2 regions of the Stenotrophomonas sp. TWI1149 genome follow, and region 2 is predicted to be linked to the other one. Evidence: riboswitches for the same ligand, from Rfam matches in the RefSeq annotation. Region 2 holds a riboswitch; the other holds the start of a gene.
The links. A riboswitch is a leader RNA that binds a small molecule or an ion and turns the genes downstream of it on or off. The one in region 2 is predicted to bind glycine.

Region 1: it holds a riboswitch for glycine, as region 2 does, so the genes downstream of both, gcvP (aminomethyl-transferring glycine dehydrogenase) here and ABE424_RS09755 (trimeric intracellular cation channel family protein) in region 2, are expected to answer to the same signal.

The regions. Positions count from the first base shown of each region.
Region 1 covers NZ_JBDJLB010000006.1:232,331-237,945, forward strand. The annotation lists gene ABE424_RS09320 (M2 family metallopeptidase) at 1-1,220, shown strand, start outside; gene ABE424_RS09325 (hypothetical protein) at 1,358-1,744, opposite strand; gene ABE424_RS09330 (multidrug effflux MFS transporter) at 1,816-3,039, opposite strand; glycine riboswitch at 3,320-3,421, shown strand; gene gcvP (aminomethyl-transferring glycine dehydrogenase) at 3,510-5,615, shown strand, end outside.
Region 2 covers NZ_JBDJLB010000007.1:71,470-77,084, forward strand. The annotation lists gene ABE424_RS09735 (NAD(P)/FAD-dependent oxidoreductase) at 1-1,085, shown strand, start outside; gene ABE424_RS09740 (nuclear transport factor 2 family protein) at 1,134-1,568, opposite strand; gene ABE424_RS09745 (ribonuclease E inhibitor RraB) at 1,622-1,966, opposite strand; gene ABE424_RS09750 (GIY-YIG nuclease family protein) at 2,054-2,323, opposite strand; glycine riboswitch at 2,368-2,461, shown strand; glycine riboswitch at 2,470-2,561, shown strand; gene ABE424_RS09755 (trimeric intracellular cation channel family protein) at 2,654-3,271, shown strand; gene ABE424_RS09760 (MdtA/MuxA family multidrug efflux RND transporter periplasmic adaptor subunit) at 3,716-4,876, shown strand; gene ABE424_RS09765 (MdtB/MuxB family multidrug efflux RND transporter permease subunit) at 4,873-5,615, shown strand, end outside.

The sequences.
Region 1 (5,615 bases), on a different contig from region 2:
GTACCAAGCTCGACGCCACCTACGGCAAGGACAAAGCCGAGGTCAACGGCGGCCTGATCGCCGCGCACCTGACCGGCAACATGTGGCAGCAGGACTGGTCCAACCTGTGGGACCAGCTGGAACCGTACCCCGGCGCCGGCAACCTGGACATCACCGCCGCACTGGAAAAGCAGTACCAGACCAACCTCAGCGGCGCGTTGGCCAAGGCCGGCAGCGGCGCGAACGTGGAGGCGCTGTACAAGGCGCAGCGTGAGGCCGAACTGCGCACCGCCAAGCAGATGACCGAGCGCGCGCAGGACTTCTACGTCTCGCTCGGCATGCCGGCCCTGCCGAAGTCGTACTGGGACAAGACCCAGTTCATCAAGCCGCTGGACCGTGATGTGGTCTGCCACGCCAGCGCGTGGGACATGAACATGGACGGCGACGTGCGCACCAAGATGTGCATCAAGCCCAACGAAGAGAACTTCACCACGATCTACCACGAGCTGGGCCATATCTATTACGACCTGGCCTACAACCCGCTGCCGCCGTTGTTCCAGGGCGGCGCCAACGACGGCTTCCACGAAGCGATCGGCGACACCATCGTGCTCGCGATGACGCCGCAGTACCTCAACTCGATCGGCCTGGTCGACACGCCGCAGGAAAGCCGCGAAGCCACCATCAACGCGCAGATGCGCATGGCCCTGAGCGGTGTGTCGTTCCTGCCGTTCGGCCTGATGATCGACCGCTGGCGCTGGGGCGTGTTCGACGGTTCGATCACCCCGGACCACTACAACCAGGCCTGGTGGGACCTGAAGGCCAAGTACCAGGGCGTGGCCCCGGCCAGCGCGCGCGGTGAGGAATTCTTCGACGCGGGTGCCAAGTACCACGTGCCGGGCAACACCCCCTACACCCGCTACTTCCTGGCGCGCATCCTGCAGTTCCAGTTCTACAAGGGCCTGTGCGATGCGTCCGGCTACAAGGGCCCGCTGCACCAGTGCAGCTTCTACGGCAACAAGGAAGCCGGCCAGAAGTTCTGGGCGATGCTGAGCAAGGGCGCCAGCCAGCCGTGGCAGGCCACGCTGAAGGAAATCACCGGCGGCGACAAGCTCGATGCCGGCCCGATGATCGAGTACTTCACCCCGGTCAACGAGTGGCTCAAGCAGCAGAACCAGGGCCAGATGTGTGGCTGGCAGGCTCCGACGGCCGCGGCTGCACCGGTGGCCCCCAAGGCACCGTAACGGCTGCCGCCGGGGCCCGCCCGGCGACAGCGGTAAAACGAAAAACCGGCCGCAAGGCCGGTTTTTTTATGCGCACATCGGGGACTGCAGCCGGGGGACGGGCACGGCCACCCAACGCATCCGCGCAGGGCGCGGCGTTATGACTTCGGTTTCAGGGCTGCCGCCAGCTCGACCTTGAACTGCTCGAAATCCATGCCGTCCGCTTTCGCCTCGGCATGCGCGGCGTCCTTCAGTGCATCCGAATACACCAGGCGCACCGGCGTTCCCTGGCGTTCGTGCAGTTCGGCGGCCTGCATGATCAGGGCCAGCACCCGCGCCGCGCTCGGCGTCTGGCCGGCGATGCGACCATCCATGCCCAGCACCCACTCGCCGTCCCGGCGGACGATGCCGGCCAGCAGCGTGCGCTGCTGGTCCCGCAGTTCGGCATGCGGCTCAACCGGCGTGGCGGTGGCCTGCTCGCGGTTGGCGGCCTGGGTTTCGCGGCGCCGGCGGATGTCGCGGCGCAGTTTGGAGGTGGTCGACATGGGAAAATCCGGACTGCGTCAAAGCGCCAAGGATACCGCACGGCCCCTGGCGGGCCTGTGCGGCAGGGGGGTCACTCGATGGGCGTCAGTACTTCACGGCGGCGCTCGGCGTGCCGCTCCCAGTACCAGAAGCTGCCACCGATGGCGAAGAACGCCGCGTAGCCCAGGGCCAGATGCAGGGGGTTGCTGCTGAGCATCGGCGAGACCACGCCGGCCACCACCGTGTTGATCATCAGCTGGATGAACATCTGCATGGACGAGGCCAGGCCGCGCTGATGCGGATACATGTCCAGCACGGCCAGCGCCAGGATCGGGAAGATCAGCGCCATGCCGACACCGCCCAGGAAGATCGGCATCACCGCCCACGGCAATGCGATCTGCGGCACCGACACCACGTAGCCGAAGTTCAGCAGCGCCGAGACCGCGCACAGCGCGAAGCCGATCGCGATCTGCCGCTGCGGCACGATCCGCCCGGCCATGCGACCGGACAGGAACGAGCCCACGGTCATGCCGCCGATGGTCGGAATGAACAGCCACGCAAAGCCGCCCTCGCCCAGTTGCAGGTGCTGCATCACGAACACCGGCGCCGAGGCGATGTACAGGAAGATGCCGGAGAAATTGAACGCACCGGCCGCGGCCAGGCGCAGCAGGCGCGGGTTGGATCCCATGCGCGCGTAGCTGCGCAGCAGTTCGCGCATCGACAGCGGCGTGCGTGCTTCCACCGGGTGGGTTTCGGGCAGCCACTTGCTGGTGGCCAGCAGCAGCACCACGCCGAACAGCACCAGGAACCAGAAGATCAACGGCCAGTCGCCGCCGCCCAGCAGGATCCAGCCACCGATGATCGGCGCGATCGCCGGCGCGACACCGAAGATCATCGAGACCTGGCTCATCAACCGCTGCGCATCGGCACCGTGGTACAGATCACGGATCACCGCGCGGCCCACGATCACGCCGACACCGGCGGTCACGCCCTGCAGCGCGCGGAACACCAGCAGCGTGGTCATGTCGCGCGACAGCGCACAACCAATCGAGGCGCCGATGAACAGCACCAGCCCGCCGATGATCACCCGCCGGCGGCCGAACGCATCCGAGAGCGGGCCGTGCGCCAGGCTCATCAGGCCGTAGAACAGCAGGTACACGCTGATGGTCTGCTGCACCGCGACCTGGTCCACCTGCATGCGGTCGCCCAGCAGCAGGAAGGCCGGGAAAATGGTGTCGATCGAGAACGGACCGAACATCGCCAGGCCTGCAAGCAGCAGGGCCAGACGGCGGGTCGAGGGTGAGGCGGGCGTCATGCGGGCTTCCGTCAGCGGCCGTGCGCAATGCGCGGCGGGCGCCAGCCCGGTACGGGCGGCGCCAGATGAATACGAGGATCCAGCGATCATAGGCCTTTGCCGCGCCCGGCACCATGCCCGGGGGCACGTTTCCGGGGTTCGGATGGCCCCGTATTCATGTGCTGGAAAGGCCCAGCGGCCGAAAGCGCTGGGCTATAATCGCCGGGCTACATGGTGGGAGAAGCGGACACCCGCTGCCGAAGGCGCAACGCCCGTAATCGCTCAGGCCCGATACCACCCGCATCAAAACTCTGGAGAGACCGGCGAATGCCGGCGCCGAAGGGGCACGAAGCACGCAGATGCGCGCTTTTAAACTCTCAGGCAAAAGGACAGAGGGGCACCCAGGAAGACCGCAAGGTCCGGTGGATCGCTGTCGCCCGCGACGCGCCCTGGCCCGACCGCCTTCCGAACGTGCGTGCCCACTCTCCGAGATGCCAGCCATGTCCCAGAACACCCCCTCCCTGCGCGAGCTTGAACACAGCCACGCGTTCGTCGAACGCCACATCGGCCCCAACGACGCCGAAATCGCGCAGATGCTCGACGTGGTCGGCCACGCCTCGCTGGACGCGCTGACCGATGCGATCGTCCCGGCCGGGATCAAGTCGCCGGCACCGCTGGACCTGCCCGAGTCGCTGACCGAAGTGCAGGCACTGGCCAAGATCCGCGCCATCGCCGACAAGAACCAGGTCTTCCGCACCTTCATCGGCCAGGGCTACTACGGCACGCTTACCCCGAACGTCATCCTGCGCAACGTGCTGGAAAACCCGGCGTGGTACACCGCCTACACCCCGTACCAGGCCGAGATCTCGCAGGGCCGCATGGAAGCGCTGATCAACTTCCAGACCCTGTGCGCCGACCTGACCGGCATGGAGATCGCCAACGCCTCGCTGCTGGATGAAGCCACCGCCGCCGCTGAAGCGATGACGCTGGCCAAGCGCTCGGCCAAGTCGAAGTCGGACACCTTCTTCGTGCACGACGCGGTGCACCCGCAGACGCTGGAACTGCTGCGCACCCGCGCCGAGCCGATGGGCATCGTGCTGCGCGTGGGCACCCCGGCCGAGGCGATGGACGCCGAAGCCTACGGCGTGCTGCTGCAGTACCCGGATACCTTCGGCCATATCGGCGACTACAAGGCGCTGGCCGATGCCGTGCACGCGCGCGGCGGCCTGGTCGCGGTGGCGACCGACCTGCTGGCGTTGACCCTGATCGCCGCCCCCGGCGAATGGGGCGCGGACATCGTGGTCGGCAACTCGCAGCGGTTCGGCGTGCCGTTCGGCTTCGGCGGCCCGCACGCCGCCTTCATGGCCTGCCGCGATGCGTACAAGCGCTCGATGCCGGGCCGCCTGATCGGCGTCTCGGTCGATGCGCAGGGCAATGCCGCCTACCGCCTGACCCTGCAGACCCGCGAGCAGCACATCCGCCGCGAGAAGGCGACCTCCAACATCTGTACCGCCCAGGTGCTGCTGGCGGTGATGGCCTCGATGTATGCCGTGTACCACGGTCCGGAAGGCCTGACCCGCATCGCCCGCCGCACCCACCGCCTGGCCGCGATCCTGGCCGCTGCCCTGCGCAGCGCCGGCGTCAACGTGGGCGAGCACTTCTTCGACACCCTGCACGTCAAGGACATCGACGCCAAGGCGATCCACGCCAAGGCCGCCGCGGCGCGCATCAACCTGCGTGCGATCGACAGCGACGCGGTCGGCATCAGCCTGGATGAAACCGCCACCCGCGCCGACATCGTCGCGCTCGGCCAGCTGTTCGGTGCGACCGTCGACGTGGACGCACTGGATGCGGCCACCGCCGATGCGTTGCCGGCCGATCTGGTGCGCACCAGCGCCTTCCTGACCCACCCGGTGTTCAACACCCACCACAGCGAACACGAACTGCTGCGTTACCTGCGTTCGCTGGCGGACAAGGACCTGGCCATGGATCGCACCATGATCCCGCTGGGCAGCTGCACCATGAAGCTCAACGCCACCGCCGAAATGATCCCGGTGACCTGGCCGGAGTTCGCCAACATCCATCCGCTGGCCCCGGCCGACCAGGCCACCGGCTACAAGGAACTGATCGACGGCCTCGAAGCGATGCTGGTCGAGTGCACCGGCTACGACGCGGTCAGCCTGCAGCCGAACTCCGGTGCGCAGGGCGAATACGCCGGCCTGCTGGCGATCCGCGCCTACCACCGCTCGCGCGGCGAAGGCCACCGCGACGTCTGCCTGATCCCGGATTCGGCGCACGGCACCAACCCGGCCTCGGCGCAGATGTGCGGCATGAAGGTCGTGGTGACCAAGACCGATGCCAACGGCAACGTCGACCTGGACGACATCCGCATCAATGCGGAGAAGTACAGCGACCGCCTGGCCGCGCTGATGATCACCTACCCGTCCACGCATGGCGTGTTCGAGGAAGAGGTGGTGGACATCTGCGAGATCGTGCACAAGCACGGCGGCCAGGTGTACACCGACGGCGCCAACATGAACGCCCTGGTCGGCGTAGCCAAGCCCGGCAAGTGGGGCTCGGACGTGTCGCACCTGAAC
Region 2 (5,615 bases):
ACCAGCGCAACGTTGAAGTGCGGCTGGGCGAAGTGACCGACATCGACAAGGCGGCGCGCACCGCGACCCTGGCCGATGGCACGCAGATCGCCTACGACACCCTGATGCTGTGCACCGGTGCCACCCATGCCTACTTCGGCCACGACGAATGGGCCGCCGATGCGCCGGGCCTGAAGACGCTGGACGATGCCATCGCGCTGCGCCGCAAGCTGCTGCTCGCCTTCGAGCGCGCCGAAGCCGAACCCGATCCCGCGCGCAAAGCGGCGTGGCTCAGTTTCGCCGTGGTCGGCGGTGGCCCCACCGGCGTGGAACTGGCCGGCACCCTGGCCGAGATCGCACGGCACACGCTGCGCAATGAGTTCCGCCATATCGATCCCGCCTCGGCCAAGGTCCGCCTGGTCGAGGCCGGCCCGCGCGTGCTGTCGACCTTCCCCGAGGTGCTCTCGCTCAAGGCGCGTCGGCAGCTGGAGAAGCTGGGCGTGGAAGTGCTCACCGGCACCCCCGTCAGCGACATCAATGCCGAAGGCTTCCAGCTCGGCGACCGCTTCGTCGAGGCTCGTACCGTGGTCTGGGCCGCGGGTGTCGCCGCCTCACCGCTGGCGCGTACGCTGGACGTCCCACTGGATCGCGCCGGCCGCGTGCCGGTGCAGCCCGATCTCACGCTGGACGGCCACCCGGAGATCTTCGTCGCCGGCGACCTCGCCGCACTGACCCAGGCCGACGGCAAACCGGTGCCCGGCGTCGCGCCGGCGGCCAAGCAGATGGGCAAGCACGTGGCGACCACGATCCAGGCACGCCTGGCCGGCAAGCCTGCGCCGGGCCCGTTCAACTACCAGGACTTCGGCAACCTGGCGACCATCGGCCGCATGGCCGCGATCGTCCACCTCGGACGCCTGCAGCTCTCCGGCGTGCTGGCCTGGTGGTTCTGGCTGGCCGCGCACGTGTTCTTCCTGATCGGCTTCCGCAACCGCGTCGTGGTGCTGCTGAACTGGGCGGTGGCGTACTGGAGCTACCAGCGCAGCGCGCGGATCATCTTCGGTGATGCGCAGGATGATCGCCGGCCGAAACGACCGCCGACGCCCTGATCGTCCGTGCCGCAACAGTGGCAGCCGGACGCACCTGGCTGCCATCGCTCACTTCGGCTTGCTGTACCACAGCGCGTTGACGATCACCCAGCGCTCGCCGAACCGCCCCATGTGGAAATAATCCACGAACCACGGGGTTTCCAGCCGCACCGAGGCGGCGTTGCCAACGACATCGAGCACCTTGCACTGCCGGTTCCACGCGGCCTTCGGCGTCTTCAGCGCGCCGGCCCGGGTCAACCCGACCAGTTCCTCTTTCGACATCCGGCGCAGGCCAAGCCGCTCGTCCGGCGTATCGCCCAGGATCGCGCGCTTGGCCAGGTCCGGGTGCAGCGAGCGCGCCACGCGCTCGGGATTTCCTTCCAGCTGCCCATCCACATAGTCGAAGCAGGTTGCTTCGATGGCGGCCAGCGTGGCCGGATCAGGACCCTGGGCCGCCTGTGTGGCGGCCGCGGCAACCGCGAGCATCAGGGACAACGTCGACATCGATTCTCTCCGGCAGGGGGACGTTCGAACGGATCACGCCGCGTTGCGGTGGCTCACCCCTGCGACAGGCATCCCCAGCCGTCGACCTGGCCGCTGTAGGAGACCGCCTCGCTGGCAAGCAGGCCTTCGAAGCCCGAGATGTTCTGGTGCGTCGGCAGCATCAGCGGATGCACCACCACCTGCCATGGGAACTCATCGTTGCCCTCGTACGCGGCGAAGGACACCTTCTGGTCGTTCTTGAGCAGGTGCACGGCGAAGGCGATCGCCACGTCCTGGGTCGGGAAGATCAACGCGAAATCCACCTCGCGCGGAATCGTCAGATCGTCGCCGTCCTGCAGCATGTTCCAGAGCACATCGCCATTTTCATCTTCCGGGTACAACGACAGATCGCGGGACATGGCACTCCAGGGCTTGGGCAAGCGGATCAACGAACGATGGCTCGATGGTATGCCGCCAGCGGAGCCCCGAACAACCCGCGCGCGGCGCTACGTGGGATCGGGCAGCGCCAGCCACGCCAGCTTGCGCTCCCGTGGTTGCCGCTTGAGCTGCCACTCGGCCTTCGAGGCCGCCGCGCGGTCCGGGTAGGCGCGCATCGCCAGCACCTTCACCGGCGGGTTCGCCCGCGTGTATTTCGCCCCTTTACCGGCGAGGTGGGCCTGGAAGCGCGCGTCCACGTCGTTGCTGATGCCGGCGTAATAGCTGCCGTTGCGGCATTCGAGCAGGTACAGGTACCAGAGGGCGGGTTCAGCGGGCATACCGGGATTATCGCCCGGAGCGGGCCCGGCGGCTGCTAGAATCCGCCCCGGATGCAGGAGAGAGGCGCCGCGCTGGCGCCCGCCGAAGGCGCAGGCTCCCATAATCGCTCAGGCCGGTGGCTGCACAGCCACCAACCATGCATCCGACACGCCGATCTGGAGAGAGGTCTTCAATGACCCGCCGAAGGGGCACGTGGCCTTGGCCACCGAACTCTCAGGCAAAAGGACAGCGGGAGCGGCAACGGAATCCCACCCACGACAGTGCAGCAGCGCTGGCGTGACGCGTGCGCGTTTTCCGTCCCCGCCTGCCGTGTCCCCGGAGCCACCCCCATGCTGCTCTCCCTGATCTACCTCATCGCCATCTCGGCCGAAGCCATGACCGGCGCCCTGTCGGCCGGCCGCCGCCGCATGGACCTGTTCGGCGTGGTCATCATCGCCTGCGTCACCGCGCTCGGTGGCGGCTCGCTGCGCGACATCGTGCTCGGCCACTACCCGCTGGGCTGGGTGAAACATCCGGAATACCTGGGCTTCACCATCTGCGCGGCACTGATCGCCACCTGGGTCGCCCGCTGGATGCATCATTTCCGCCGGACCTTCCTGGTGCTCGATGGGCTGGGACTGATCGCCTTCACCCTGATCGGCTGCGCGGTCGCACGCGAGGGCGGGCACACCGTGCCGATCATCCTGATCGCCGGCATGCTCACCGGTGCGTTCGGCGGCGTGCTGCGCGATGTGCTGTGCAACGAGGTGCCGCTGATCTTCCAGAAAGAACTGTATGCGGTGATCACCCTGCTCACCGGTGCGGCGTACCTGGCGCTGCTGGAACTCGGCGTGTCGCTCAACGCGGCGACGCTGTGGTGCCTGGGCGGCGGCTTCCTGTTCCGCCTGCTGGCGATCCATTTCAAATGGGAAATGCCGAAGTTCGTGTACCGCGACGAGGTGCATTGAACGGAACGTTCAATGCACCGGTAGCACCCGACCGTTGGTCGGGTGGCCTGACACACGTTCAATGCACCGGTAGCGCCCGACCGTTGGTCGGGTGGCCTGACACACGTTCAATGCACCGGTAGCACCCGACCGTTGGTCGGGTGGCGGCGTGTATCGACCAACGGTCGGTACCTACCGACGGCATGCATGCGCCTTCCCGTGACCACCTTGGTCGGATGACGCAATGCACCCATCCACCCGGGCCCTGCCCCATGACCAAGGGCATGTGAGTGCAGGCACCCACACGCGGTACCATGACGCCCCCGCCCCTCCCGGGTCGGTATCCAGCCACGCTGCGGCATTCGACCAGCGGCCCCGCCAGACAACCCCACTTCGCCCCGCCTGCCCCCACGGGCCGGTAAACCATGGACGCGTTCGCCGTGTGGCGTACGCGCAGGATGCCCCATGTCTGCCCCGCTCCCCTCGCGTTCCCGTCGTCTGTTCAAACCGCTGTTGGTCGTGGCCGTACTGGCCGCCGCCGTGATCGCCTGGCGGGTGTTGTCGCCCGCGCCGACCGCCGAGGCCGCGCCTGCGAGCACCGCCACCCCGGTACGCGTGGCCACCGCAACGCAGGAAGACCTGGTGGTGCGCCTGAAGGCGCTCGGGACGGTGACGCCGCTGCATACGGTGGGCATCCGCAGCCGCGTGGATGGCGAGCTGCTGCGGCTGGCGTTCTCCGAGGGCCAGCACGTCAAGGCCGGCGAGCTGCTGGCCGAGATCGATCCGCGCCCGTTCCAGGTACAGCTGTCGCGTGCGCTGGGCACCCAGCAGCAGAACCTGGCCGAGCTCGACAACGCCGAGAGCCAGCTCAAGCGCTTCACGGAACTGCAGAGCAAGCACTTCGTCTCCGCGCAGGACCTGAGTGATCAGCAGAGCAAGGTGCGCCAGTTGCAGGGCCGTCGCCAGACCGACCAGGCGGCCGTGGATGAAGCACGCCTGCAACTGCAGTACACCCGCATCACCGCGCCGGTGGCCGGGCGCATGGGCCTGCGCAACGTGGACGTCGGCAACCTGGTCCGCAGTGGCGATACCGAACCGCTGGCCACCATCACCCAGACCATCCCGATCAGCGTGCTGTTCACCGTGCCCGAGCCGGACCTGCCGGCGGTGGTCGCCGCGGCACGCGCGAATCCGCAGCTGACCGTGGAAGCCTGGGACCGCGAAGAGCGCAACGCGCTCGGCGACGGCGTGCTCTCCAGCCTGGACAACCGCATCGACACCGCCACCGGCACGCTGAAGCTGCGCGCGCAGTTCGCCAATGCCGATGAGTCGCTGTTCCCCAACCAGTTCGTCAACGTGCGCCTCCAGGTCAGCAGCAGCGATGCGGTGGTCATTCCGAACGCGGCCGTGCAGTTCGGCAGCAAGGGCAGCTACGTCTACGTGATCGCCGCCGATGCCACCTCGCACCTGCGCAACGTAGTGCTCGGCCCGGCCGATGGCGAGCGCGTCTCGGTGCGCGAAGGACTCAACGCCGGCGAGCGTGTGGTGGTGGAAGGCATCGACGGCCTGCGCGACGGCGCCAAGGTCGAGGTGGTGGAGCAGGACCCGCCGCGGACCGGCGCATGAACCTCTCGCGCCCCTTCATCGAGCGCCCGGTCGCGACCACGCTGCTGATGGTGGCGCTGCTGCTGTCCGGCGTGATGGCCTACCGCCTGCTGCCGGTCGCGGCGCTGCCGCAGGTCGATTACCCGATCATCCAGATCACCACGCTGTATCCCGGTGCCAGCCCGGAGGTCACCACCAGCGCGATCACTGCGCCGCTGGAACGCCAGCTCGGGCAGATTCCCGGCCTGAAGCAGATGTCCTCGACCAGCTCCGGCGGGGCGTCGGTGATCACCCTGCAGTTCTCGCTGGAGGTCGCGCTCGGCGTGGCCGAACAGGAAGTGCAGGCCGCGATCAACGCCGCCGACAGCTTCCTGCCCGACGATCTGCCGGTGCCACCGGTGTATCGCAAGGTCAATCCCGCCGACACCCCGATCCTGACCCTGGCGGTAACCTCGCAGGGGCTCTCGCTGCCGCAGGTGCACGATCTGGTCGATACGCGCATGGCGCAGCGGCTCTCGCAGCTGCCCGGCGTCGGGCTGGTCAGCCTGGCCGGCGGTCAGCGTCCGGCAGTCCGCATCCAGGTCAATCCGTCCGCGCTGGCCGCCAACGGCCTGAGCATGGCCAGCATCCGCGCCGCGATCGGCACGGCCAACGTCAACATGCCCAAGGGCAGCTTCGACGGTCCGACCCGCGCGATCATGCTCGATGCCAACGACCAGATGCGCTCGGTGGCCGAGTACCGCGCCCTGATCCTGGCCTG